Regions from separate parts of the Streptomyces sp. NPDC088733 genome, predicted to be linked through region 1. Evidence: riboswitches for the same ligand, from Rfam matches in the RefSeq annotation. Region 1 holds a riboswitch; each other region holds the start of a gene.
The links. Region 1 has a riboswitch for thiamine pyrophosphate ahead of ACIP64_RS04855 (purine-cytosine permease family protein). Riboswitches for the same ligand answer to the same signal wherever they lie in the genome.
Positions count from the first base shown of each region.

Region 2: it holds a riboswitch for thiamine pyrophosphate, as region 1 does, so the genes downstream of both, thiO (glycine oxidase ThiO) here and ACIP64_RS04855 (purine-cytosine permease family protein) in region 1, are expected to answer to the same signal.
Region 3: it holds a riboswitch for thiamine pyrophosphate, as region 1 does, so the genes downstream of both, thiC (phosphomethylpyrimidine synthase ThiC) here and ACIP64_RS04855 (purine-cytosine permease family protein) in region 1, are expected to answer to the same signal.

Region 1 is NZ_JBIVLH010000002.1:322,977-326,177, forward strand. It holds gene ACIP64_RS04845 (L-aspartate oxidase) at 1-622, shown strand, start outside; gene ACIP64_RS04850 (SDR family oxidoreductase) at 733-1,479, shown strand; TPP riboswitch at 1,727-1,820, shown strand; gene ACIP64_RS04855 (purine-cytosine permease family protein) at 1,812-3,201, shown strand, end outside.
Region 2 is NZ_JBIVLH010000005.1:101,996-105,196, forward strand. It holds gene ACIP64_RS11215 (thiazole synthase) at 1-63, opposite strand, end outside; gene thiS (sulfur carrier protein ThiS) at 69-269, opposite strand; gene thiO (glycine oxidase ThiO) at 275-1,441, opposite strand; TPP riboswitch at 1,437-1,549, opposite strand; gene ACIP64_RS11230 (NAD(P)/FAD-dependent oxidoreductase) at 1,632-2,843, shown strand; gene ACIP64_RS11235 (Rv2175c family DNA-binding protein) at 2,945-3,201, shown strand, end outside.
Region 3 is NZ_JBIVLH010000029.1:57,981-61,181, reverse strand. It holds gene thiC (phosphomethylpyrimidine synthase ThiC) at 1-1,506, opposite strand, end outside; TPP riboswitch at 1,498-1,625, opposite strand; gene ACIP64_RS35595 (YibE/F family protein) at 1,688-3,019, shown strand; gene ACIP64_RS35590 (hypothetical protein) at 3,046-3,201, shown strand, end outside.

The DNA of each region.
Region 1 (3,201 bases):
CCTGTACGCCATCGGCGAGGCCTCCAGCGGCCTGCACGGCGCCAACCGGCTGGGCGGCAACAGCCTCATCGAGCTGCTGGTCTTCGGCCGTCTCACCGGACAGGCGGCCGCCGCCTACTCCCAGTCGCTGACCTCGCAGCCGCGGTCGGCGTCCGCCGTGGCGCACGCCCGGGCAGAGGTCGACGACCTCCTCGCGGCCGACGGCCACGAGAACGTCCGCGCCCTCCAGCGCGCCATCCGCAACACCATGACCGAGCACGCGGGAGTCGTCCGCGACGAACAGGGGCTGCTGACCGGGCTGGAGGAACTCACCGCGATCGAGAAGCGGATGGCGGACATCGGCGTCCACCCCGACATCGCCGGCTTCCAGGACCTGGCGCACGCCTTCGACCTCAAGGCGGCGGCGCTGGCGGCGCGGGCCACACTCGAATCGGCGCTCGAACGCCGCGAGACCCGTGGCTGCCACAACCGCAGCGACTACCCGGACCTGGACCCCGCGTTCCAGGTGAACCTCGTCTGGTCCCCGACGACGGGGATCACCCGCGAGAGCATCCCGCCCGTCCCCGAGGAGATCTCCGCCCTGATGGAGGACGTCTCCACCGAGGGGAAGCTCGCCGAGTGACGCCCGGCTCGCGCGCATTGGCGCGCGAGCCCGCCGGGCGCCTGTCACAGGCGGGGTCCCCGCCCGGTCATTTTCTCCGTACGCACGAAACTCTCCGAGAGGAAGCTCCCATGAAGGTCGTCGTCATCGGCGGAACCGGGCTCATCGGCTCGAAGGTCGTCCGCAACCTCAGCGACCACGGGCACGAGGCCGTCGCCGCCTCGCCCAACACGGGCGTCAACACCCTGACGGGAGAGGGCGTCGCCGAGGTGCTCCAAGGCGCGCGGGTCGTCGTCGACGTCTCCAACTCGCCCTCGTTCGAGAACGAGGCCGTGATGCACTTCTTCCGCACCGGCACGACCAACCTGCTCAAGGCGGCCGCGGAGGCCGGTGCCACCCACTACGTCGCGCTCTCCATCGTCGGCACGGACCGGCTCCCGGAGAACGGCTACTTCAGCGCCAAGCTGGCCCAGGAGGAGCTGATCAAGGCGTCGGGCCTGCCGTACTCCATCGTCCACGCCACGCAGTTCTTCGAGTTCACGAACGGGATCGCGGACTCGGCCACCGAGGGCGACACGGTGCGCATCGCTCCCGTCAAGTTCCAGCCCATCCACTCCGACGACGTGGCCCTCGCCGTCGCCCGCACCGCGGCCGGCGCCCCCCTCGACGGAACGCTGGAGATCGCCGGCCCCGACGCCTTCCGGTTCGACGAGCTCATCCGGGACGCGCTCGCCGCCTCGAACGACCCCCGTACGGTCGTCGCGGACCCGCACGCCCCCTACTGGGGGTCCGAGCTGGAAGAGAGCTCGCTCGTGCCGCTCGGGAGCGCGCAGCTCGGCGCGACCCGCTTCGCCGACTGGCTGGCGCTGCAGAAGTGACGCCCGCGGATGGCCCCTGCCCGCCGGGGGGCAGGGGCCACCGCCATGCGGAGCGCGACCGGGCGCACACGACCCGGCGGCACCTGCTCGACATCTGCGCGGTGCGGCCCGAGCCGTCCCACGCCCTTTGAGGAAGATCCATACAGCCCGCGTTTGGCAGCATTTGACCGTGTTGCCCGCGGGCCGTGCTGATGCCGTGCCCTCCTGTCGACGCGCTGAGCAGCGGGATCGGGTTAGTCTGTCCGTCGTACCGGACACGGGGTGCCCCACCGAGGGCTGAGATCACACCCGTCGAACCTGAACCAGTTCGCACTGGCGGAGGGATGTCTTCCATGCCTTTGACGCATGTTTCCGACGGCCGGCAGACCGTCTTCGACGGCCGTATGCCGGCGGCAGCGGGCGATCTCCGCATCGAGGCGCACGGCATACAACCGGTCCCCGAGACCAACCGCTACGGCGGCCCGGGGCGGCTGTTCACCGTGTGGTTCGCTCCCAACCTCACCATGACCGGCGTGTTCACCGGCACCATCGGCATCGCCCTCGGGCTGGACTTCGCCACGGCGCTCGCGGCCGTCGTTCTCGGCACCGTGATCGGCGCGATCCCCACCGCGTACCTCGGCACCTGGGGAAGCCGGACCGGCGCGGGGCAGTTGCCGCTGGCTCGGCTCGCCTTCGGCCGGGCCGTCGCGCTCCCCGGCATCCTGCAGTGGCTGTCCTCGGTCGCCTGGGACGCGCTGATCGGGCTCTTCGGCGGCGACGCGCTGGCCCGGCTGTGCGGACTGCCGTTCTGGCTCGGCGTCCTGGTGATGATGCTCGCCCAGGGCGCTCTCGGCGTCCTCGGCTACGAGGCCATCCACCGGCTCCAGATCGTCATGACCTTCGTGCTCGCCGCCGCGTTCGCGCTGATCGCCTGGAGGCTGCTCGACGGCGTCCACCCCGCGGCCACGGGCTCCGCCCACGGCGCCGACCGGGGCGGCGCGTTCGTCCTGACCAGCACCATCGCGCTGAGTCTCGCGCTGTCCTGGGCCCCCTACGCCAGCGACTTCAGCCGCTACCTGCCGCGCACCACCTCCCGCCCGCGCATGTTCTGGTTCACCACCGCGGGCCTGGTGGTGTCCTTCGTGGCCGTCCAGGCGCTCGGGCTGTGGGGCGCGTCGGTGCTGACCGACCAGACCGCTGCCGGGGTGGCCGATCTGCTGGGAGGCGGGGCGGTGGGCGCGTTCGGGCTGCTCGCCGTGGCGTTGGCGGCCCTGTGCAGCAACGCCATGAACGACTACAGCGGATCGCTCGCCCTCCAGACCGCCGGCGTGCGCATACCGCGCCCGGCGGCGGCCGCCTTGGCCGCCGCCCTCGGCTTCCCCCTGGTGCTGTGGATGCACGCCGCCGACACCACGGCCCGCTTCCAGAACGTCCTTCTGTTCGTGGGCTACTGGATCCCGGGGTTCGTGGCGATCGTCGTCGTCGACTGGCTGGCCCGGGCACGGGCGCGGGGCGGCGAGGAGATCGACCTCGCCGCCGAGACCGGCCGTCCGCAGCCCGGGCTGCCGGCCGTGCTCGCGTTCGCCGCCGCCTTCGCCGCGGCCGTTCCGTTCATGGACACCAGCCTGTACGTCGGCCCGGTGGCGGACGCCCTGCACGGCGCCGACCTCTCGTACTACGTGGCGTTCCTGGTGGCCCTCGCCGTGTACGCGCCGCTGCGGCTGCGCCACCGCGCGCGGGCCT
Region 2 (3,201 bases), on a different contig from region 1:
GGTCCCCATGATCAGGCGGGAGCCGAAGGCCGTTCCGGCGATGGTCAGCGGGTCGTCGGCCATGGCGGTCAGCCTCCCTGCACAGCGGTCAGGACCTCGACGCGGTCGCCCTCGGACAGCGCGGTTGCGGGCCACTGCCCGCGCGGCACCACGGTCTCGTTGAGCGCGGCGGCGACACCGGAGGGGGCGGTGGTCAGACCGGCGACCAGCCGGTCGAGCGTGAGTCCCGGCGTCACCTCGTGCGGCTCGCCGTTGACGGAGACGGTCATCGCGGTCATGCGTACTGCTCCTGAGGGGTGAATCGGCCGGGGGAGAAGGGACGGGCCACCTCGGGCGGTTCGCCGCCCGTCAGCACCTCCGCCATCACGTCGCCCGTGAGCGGGGTGAGGAGCACGCCGTTGCGGTGGTGGCCGGTGGCGACGAGCAGGCCGTCCAGTGCGGTGCGGCCCAGCATCGGGGCGTTGTCGGGGGAGCCGGGCCGCAGTCCCGCGACCGTCTCCACCAGGGGCAGTTCGGTGAGGCCCGGCACCAGCTCGTGGGCGTCGCGCAGCAGCTCGTACACGCCGCCGGCCGTGACGGTGGTGTCCCAGCCCATCTCCTCGCTGGTGGCGCCGACGACCAGCTCGCCGTTCTCCCGCGGCACGAGGTAGACATGCGCGCCGCGCACCACGGCCCGCACCGTGCGGGAGAGGAAGGGCGCGTACGCCGCCGGCACCCGCAGCCGCAGGACCTGGCCCTTCACCGGGCGCACGGGCGGCAGCAGGTGTTCGGGCAGCCCGCCGAGCAGGCCGCTGCGGCTCCCGGCGGCCAGCACGGTCTGCCCGGCGGCCAGCACCGTTCCGTCGTCGAGCACCACCCCGCGCGCCCGGTCGCCCGTGACGTCCACCCCGGCCACCGCCGCACGGCGGAACACCACCCCGGACAGTTCGCAGGCCCGCAGCAGCGCCGCCACCAGCCGCCGCGGATCGACCTGGTGGTCGCCGTCGACACGCAGCCCGCCGCGCACACCGGGCGCGAGCATCGGCTCCAGGCGACGGCACTCCCGCCCGCTCAGCCACTCCGCGCTCAGTCCCAAGGAGGTCTGGAAGGCGTGCAGTTCGCGCAGCTCCGCCCGGTCGTCGGCGTCCAGGGCGACGGCGAGCGTGCCGCACGCCCGGTAGCCGAGGTCCAGGCCCGTGGTCTCCTCCAGCTCGGCCGCGAACGCCGGATAGCGGCGGATCGCGGCGAGGTTGAGGTCGAGCAGGGCCTGCTCGCCGTACTGCAGCTCGGTGACGGGGGCCAGCATCCCCGCGGCCACCTGGGCGGCGCCGCCGCCCGGCTCGGGATCGGCGACCACCGTGCGCAGTCCGCGCAGGGCCGCCCTCCAGGCGGTGACCAGTCCGATGATCCCGCCGCCGACGACGACCGCGTCGGCCGGGTGGGACGCGTCATGACGTTGCACGGTGTTCCGCTCCTCCCTTCGCCGGCATGACCCGGATCAGGTTCGTACGGTCGGCGGCCGGCCAGCCGCCCTCTCAGCCCGGTGCGCCGGGCTCCCGCGAGTGCTTCGAGCGCCACTTTAGTACGCACTCCTGAGGGCGAGTAGGGCGCCGCTACCGGAGCGCGCGCCACCCGGGGTTACGGTGATCAGCGTGACCAGCAGCAGCGAGCAGCGAGCCGTCGTCGTCGGGGCCGGGATGGCCGGGGTGCAGACCGCCGTGTCCCTGCGCGAGCAGGGGTGGGGCGGCACGATCACGCTGCTCGGCGCGGAGCGGCATCCCCCGTACGACCGGCCGCCGCTGTCCAAGGGGGTCCTCTTCGGCGCCGACGAGGGCCCGGGCGCGCTGCTGGAGGTGGACTTCGGCGGCATCGGCGTCGAGCTGCTGCTCGGCAGGCACGCGAGCGCGCTGCGCCCGGACGAGCGCCAACTGCTCACCGACGCAGGCCCGGTGGAGTACGACACGCTCGTCGTGGCGAGCGGCGCCGAGCCGATCGTGCTGCCCGGCAGCGCGGGGGTGCCCGGCGTGCACATGCTGCGCACCCTGGACGACGCCGCCCGGCTGCGCCCGGTCCTGGAGGCGCGGAAGACGGTCGTCGTGGTCGGCGCGGGCTGGATCGGCGCCGAGTTCGCCACGGCCGCCCGGAACGCCGGCTGCGCCGTGACCGTCGTCGAGGCCGCCGACCGGCCGCTGGCGGGCGTGCTGCCCGAGCGGATCGCCGACCGGATGCGCGGCTGGTACGCGGAGGCGGGCGTCGAACTGCGCACGGGCGCCGCGGTCGCCGCTGTCGAACCCGGCCTCGTCCGGCTCGCCGACGGCGACGAGATCGCCGCCGAGGCCGTCGTCGTCGGCATCGGCGCCCGGCCGGCGACGGACTGGCTCGCCGGCTCCGGGGTCGACCTCGGCCCGGACCGGGCGGTCCTCGTCGACGACCGGCTGCGCACCTCCGTGCCCGGCGTGTACGCCGTCGGGGACTGCGCCTCCTTCCCCTCCGCCCGGTACGGCCGGCGGCTGCTCATCCACCACTGGGACAACGCCGTCCAGGGGCCCCGCACCGCGGCCGCCAACATCCTGGGCGGCGACGAGGCCTACGACCCCGTCCCGTACTTCTGGTCCGAGCAGTTCGGGCGCTTCGTGCAGTACGCGGGCTACCACGGCGCATCCGACGAGATGCTGCTGCGGGGCGACCCGGACGGCCCCGCCTGGTCGGTGCTGTGGCTGCGCGGCGACGTGCTCGTCGCGCTGTTCGCGGTGGGCCGCCCACGCGACCTGGCCCAGGCCCGCAAGCTCATCGCCCGGGAGGCCCGGGTCGACCGGACCCTGCTCGCCGACCCCGCCGTCCAGCTGCGGGCCGCCGTCCTCTGACCGGTTCGGACAGCCGGCCCGGCCTGCCGCCGGGGGCCCCGCATGCCCCTGGTGGACGCCACGAGTACCGCGGTACGGGTCCGGGATGGCACGCTTGTCCTGTGACCGAGATCGACGCAAAGATTGATGCCCTCGTACCCTCCTGGCTGACCGTCCCCGACATCGCCGAGCAGTTCGACGTGGAGGTGACCCGGGTCCGCCAGATGATCAAGGAAGGGCTGCTCATCGCGGTGCGCCGCGGGGAGAACAGGGTGCTCATGGTCCCCGCCGACTTCATCGGCGACGGGAAGATCGTGAAGGGCCTCACCGGCACGCTGAACCTGCTCAAGGACGACGGGTTCAGCGACGAGGAAGCCCT
Region 3 (3,201 bases), on a different contig from region 1:
GAACTGGTCCTCCCAGCGGAACTCGAAGCGGGCGTCGGACAGGGCGTCGTCCCAGTCCTGGGCGCCGGGGTGGCCCTTGGCGAGGTCGGCCGCGTGGGCGGCGATCTTGTACGTGATGACGCCGGTCTTGACGTCGTCGCGGTCGGGCAGGCCCAGGTGCTCCTTGGGCGTGACGTAGCAGAGCATCGCCGTGCCCCACCAGGCGATCATCGCGGCGCCGATGCCGGAGGTGATGTGGTCGTAGGCGGGCGCGATGTCGGTGGTCAGCGGGCCGAGGGTGTAGAACGGCGCCTCCTCGCAGATCTCCTGCTGGAGGTCGATATTCTCCTTGATCTTGTGCATCGGGACGTGCCCCGGCCCCTCGATCATGGTCTGCACGCCGTGCCGCTTGGCGACGGAGTTGAGCTCGCCGAGCGTGCGCAGCTCCGCGAACTGCGCCTCGTCGTTGGCGTCCGCGATGGAGCCGGGGCGCAGGCCGTCGCCCAGGGAGTAGGTGACGTCGTAGGCGGCGAGGATCTCGCAGAGCTCCTCGAAGTGCTCGTAGAGGAAGCTCTCCTTGTGGTGGGCGAGGCACCAGGCCGCCATGATCGAGCCGCCGCGGGAGACGATGCCGGTCTTGCGGCGGGCGGTGAGCGGGACGTACCGCAGCAGGACGCCCGCGTGGACGGTCATGTAGTCGACGCCCTGTTCGGCCTGCTCGACGACCGTGTCCTTGTAGATCTCCCAGGTCAGCTCCTCGGCCTTGCCGTCGACCTTCTCCAGGGCCTGGTAGAGGGGAACGGTGCCGATGGGGACGGGGGAGTTGCGGAGCACCCATTCGCGGGTGGTGTGGATGTTGCGGCCGGTGGACAGGTCCATGACCGTGTCGGCGCCCCAGCGGGTCGCCCAGGTCATCTTCTCCACCTCCTCCTCGATGGAGGAGGTCACCGCGGAGTTGCCGATGTTGGCGTTGACCTTGACCAGGAACCGCTTGCCGATGACCATCGGCTCGATCTCCGGGTGGTTGACGTTCGCCGGCAGCACCGCCCGGCCCGCCGCGATCTCCTCGCGGACGACCTCGGGGGCGACGTTCTCGCGGATCGCGGCGAACTCCATCTCCGGGGTGATCTCGCCGCGCCGGGCGTACGCGAGCTGGGTGACCGGCTGCCCGCCGCGTCCGCGCCGCGGCAGACGCGGGCGGCCGGGGAAGACGGCGTCCAGGTTGCGCAGCCCGCCGCGGGGTGACGTGTGCTTGAGGCCGTCGTCCTCGGGGCGGACGGGGCGGCCGGGGTACTCCTCGGTGTCGCCGCGGGCGACGATCCAGTTCTCCCGCAGCGGCGAAAGGCCGCGGCGGACGTCGGTGGTCACGTTCGGGTCGGTGTACGGGCCGGACGTGTCGTACAGCGTCACGTCCTGGCCGTTGGTCAGGTGCACCCGGCGGACAGGTACCTCGATGTCCGGGCGGGACCCGGTCACGTAGCCCTTGTGCCAGCCGATTTCGCGCGCGCGTGCATCCTGCATGGTCATGAGACCCACTCCCTACGCCGGCATTACCCGGTAACAGGTTCAGCGGTCGGCGCAGCTGGTGGCCCTCGGCCGGTCAGCGCCCTCTCAGCCCGGTGCTCCGAGCTCCCGCGGTGTGCAAAGGTGCGACCACGCTAGCGGGTCTTCTCCGGCGCGCACCAGTGGGCCTTGGGATGATCGGCGCGTGGACTCCCCTCATGCGCAGCCCCCCGGCCCCGGCAACGGCCACGCCCACGGCCCCGGTCACGGGCACAGTCACGGCCACAGTCACGGCCATGGCCACGGTCCGGTGCCGCCGGTCTCCCGGCATCTGCGGAAGGTGATCGCCGCGGTGCTGATCCCGTTCGTCGCCGCGGTGGTGGTCGGGCTGGTGGTGCTCTGGCCGAACGGGGTGCCGGCCCACAAGCGCTCGGGCGTCGGGTTCGACCAGCAGACGCAGTCGGGCCGGGTGGTGCGGGTGGAGAACGTCAAGTGCGCGGACGTGAACGCGGAGCCGAACACCGGCGGCCCCGGCGCGGCCCCGCCGAAGACCCCGTCGATCTGCGAGCGGGCGACCATCCGCGTCACCTCGGGCAAGGACACCGGCCGTACCTTCACCGAGATCGTGCAGCCGACCCAGACCCGGCACTACACCGAGGGGCAGAAGGTCCTGCTGTCCTACGCGCCCGGCGCGCCGAAGGAGTTGCAGTACTCGGTCACCGATGTGGACCGGGCGCTGCCGCTGTGGCTGCTGGCCGGGCTCTTCGCGGCGGCGGTGGTCGTGGTCGGGCGGCTGCGCGGGTTCCTGGCGCTGGCGGCGCTGATCGTCAGCTTCGCGGTGCTGACGCTGTTCATCCTCCCGGCGATCCTGCACGGCAGCGACCCGCTGCTGGTGGCGGTCATCGGCGGCAGCGCGATCATGCTGATCGCGCTCTACATGTGCCACGGCCTCAACGCCCGTACCTCGGTGGCCGTCCTCGGCACGCTCTGCTCGCTGCTGCTGATCGCGCTGCTGGGCTCGGTGTTCATCGACTGGGCGGTGCTCAGCGGCAACACCTCGGACGAGACCGGGCTGATCCACGACCTCTACCCGGGCATCGAGATCCACGGCCTGCTGCTGGCGGGGATCGTGATCGGATCGCTCGGTGTGCTGGACGACGTGACGGTCACCCAGACCTCGGCCGTGTGGGAGCTCCGGGACGCCGATCCGGGCGCCAGTTGGCACAAGTTGTACCGGGCGGCGATGCGCATCGGGCGCGACCACATCGCCTCGGTCGTCAACACCCTTGTGCTGGCGTACGCGGGCGCCGCGCTGCCCCTGCTGCTGCTGTTCTCCATCGCGCAGCGCGGCGTGCTGGCGGTGGCGGGCAGCGAGTTGGTGGCGGAGGAGATCGTCCGGACCCTGGTCGGCAGCATCGGGCTGGTGGTGGCCGTGCCGCTGACGACCGCGCTGGCCGCGCTGGTGGTGTCGGCGGACCGCTCCGGGAGGGACACTGTCCCCACGGGCGGCGGGCGCCGCCGGCGCCGGGCACGGTGAGTTCCTGAAGTACGGGGGTGGACGGGGTGGTCGGGCTCCAGGGGAGGGTGACCGGGGCCGTGGGCCCGGGGCTGGTCGGCGAGGTGATCGTGCAGGTCCGCGGGGGTGCGGAGGCCTTCCTCGCGTATCCGGCGACCGAGGGGGAGAGCATCGGGAAGGGCACGGTCGTGGTGGTCGTGGAG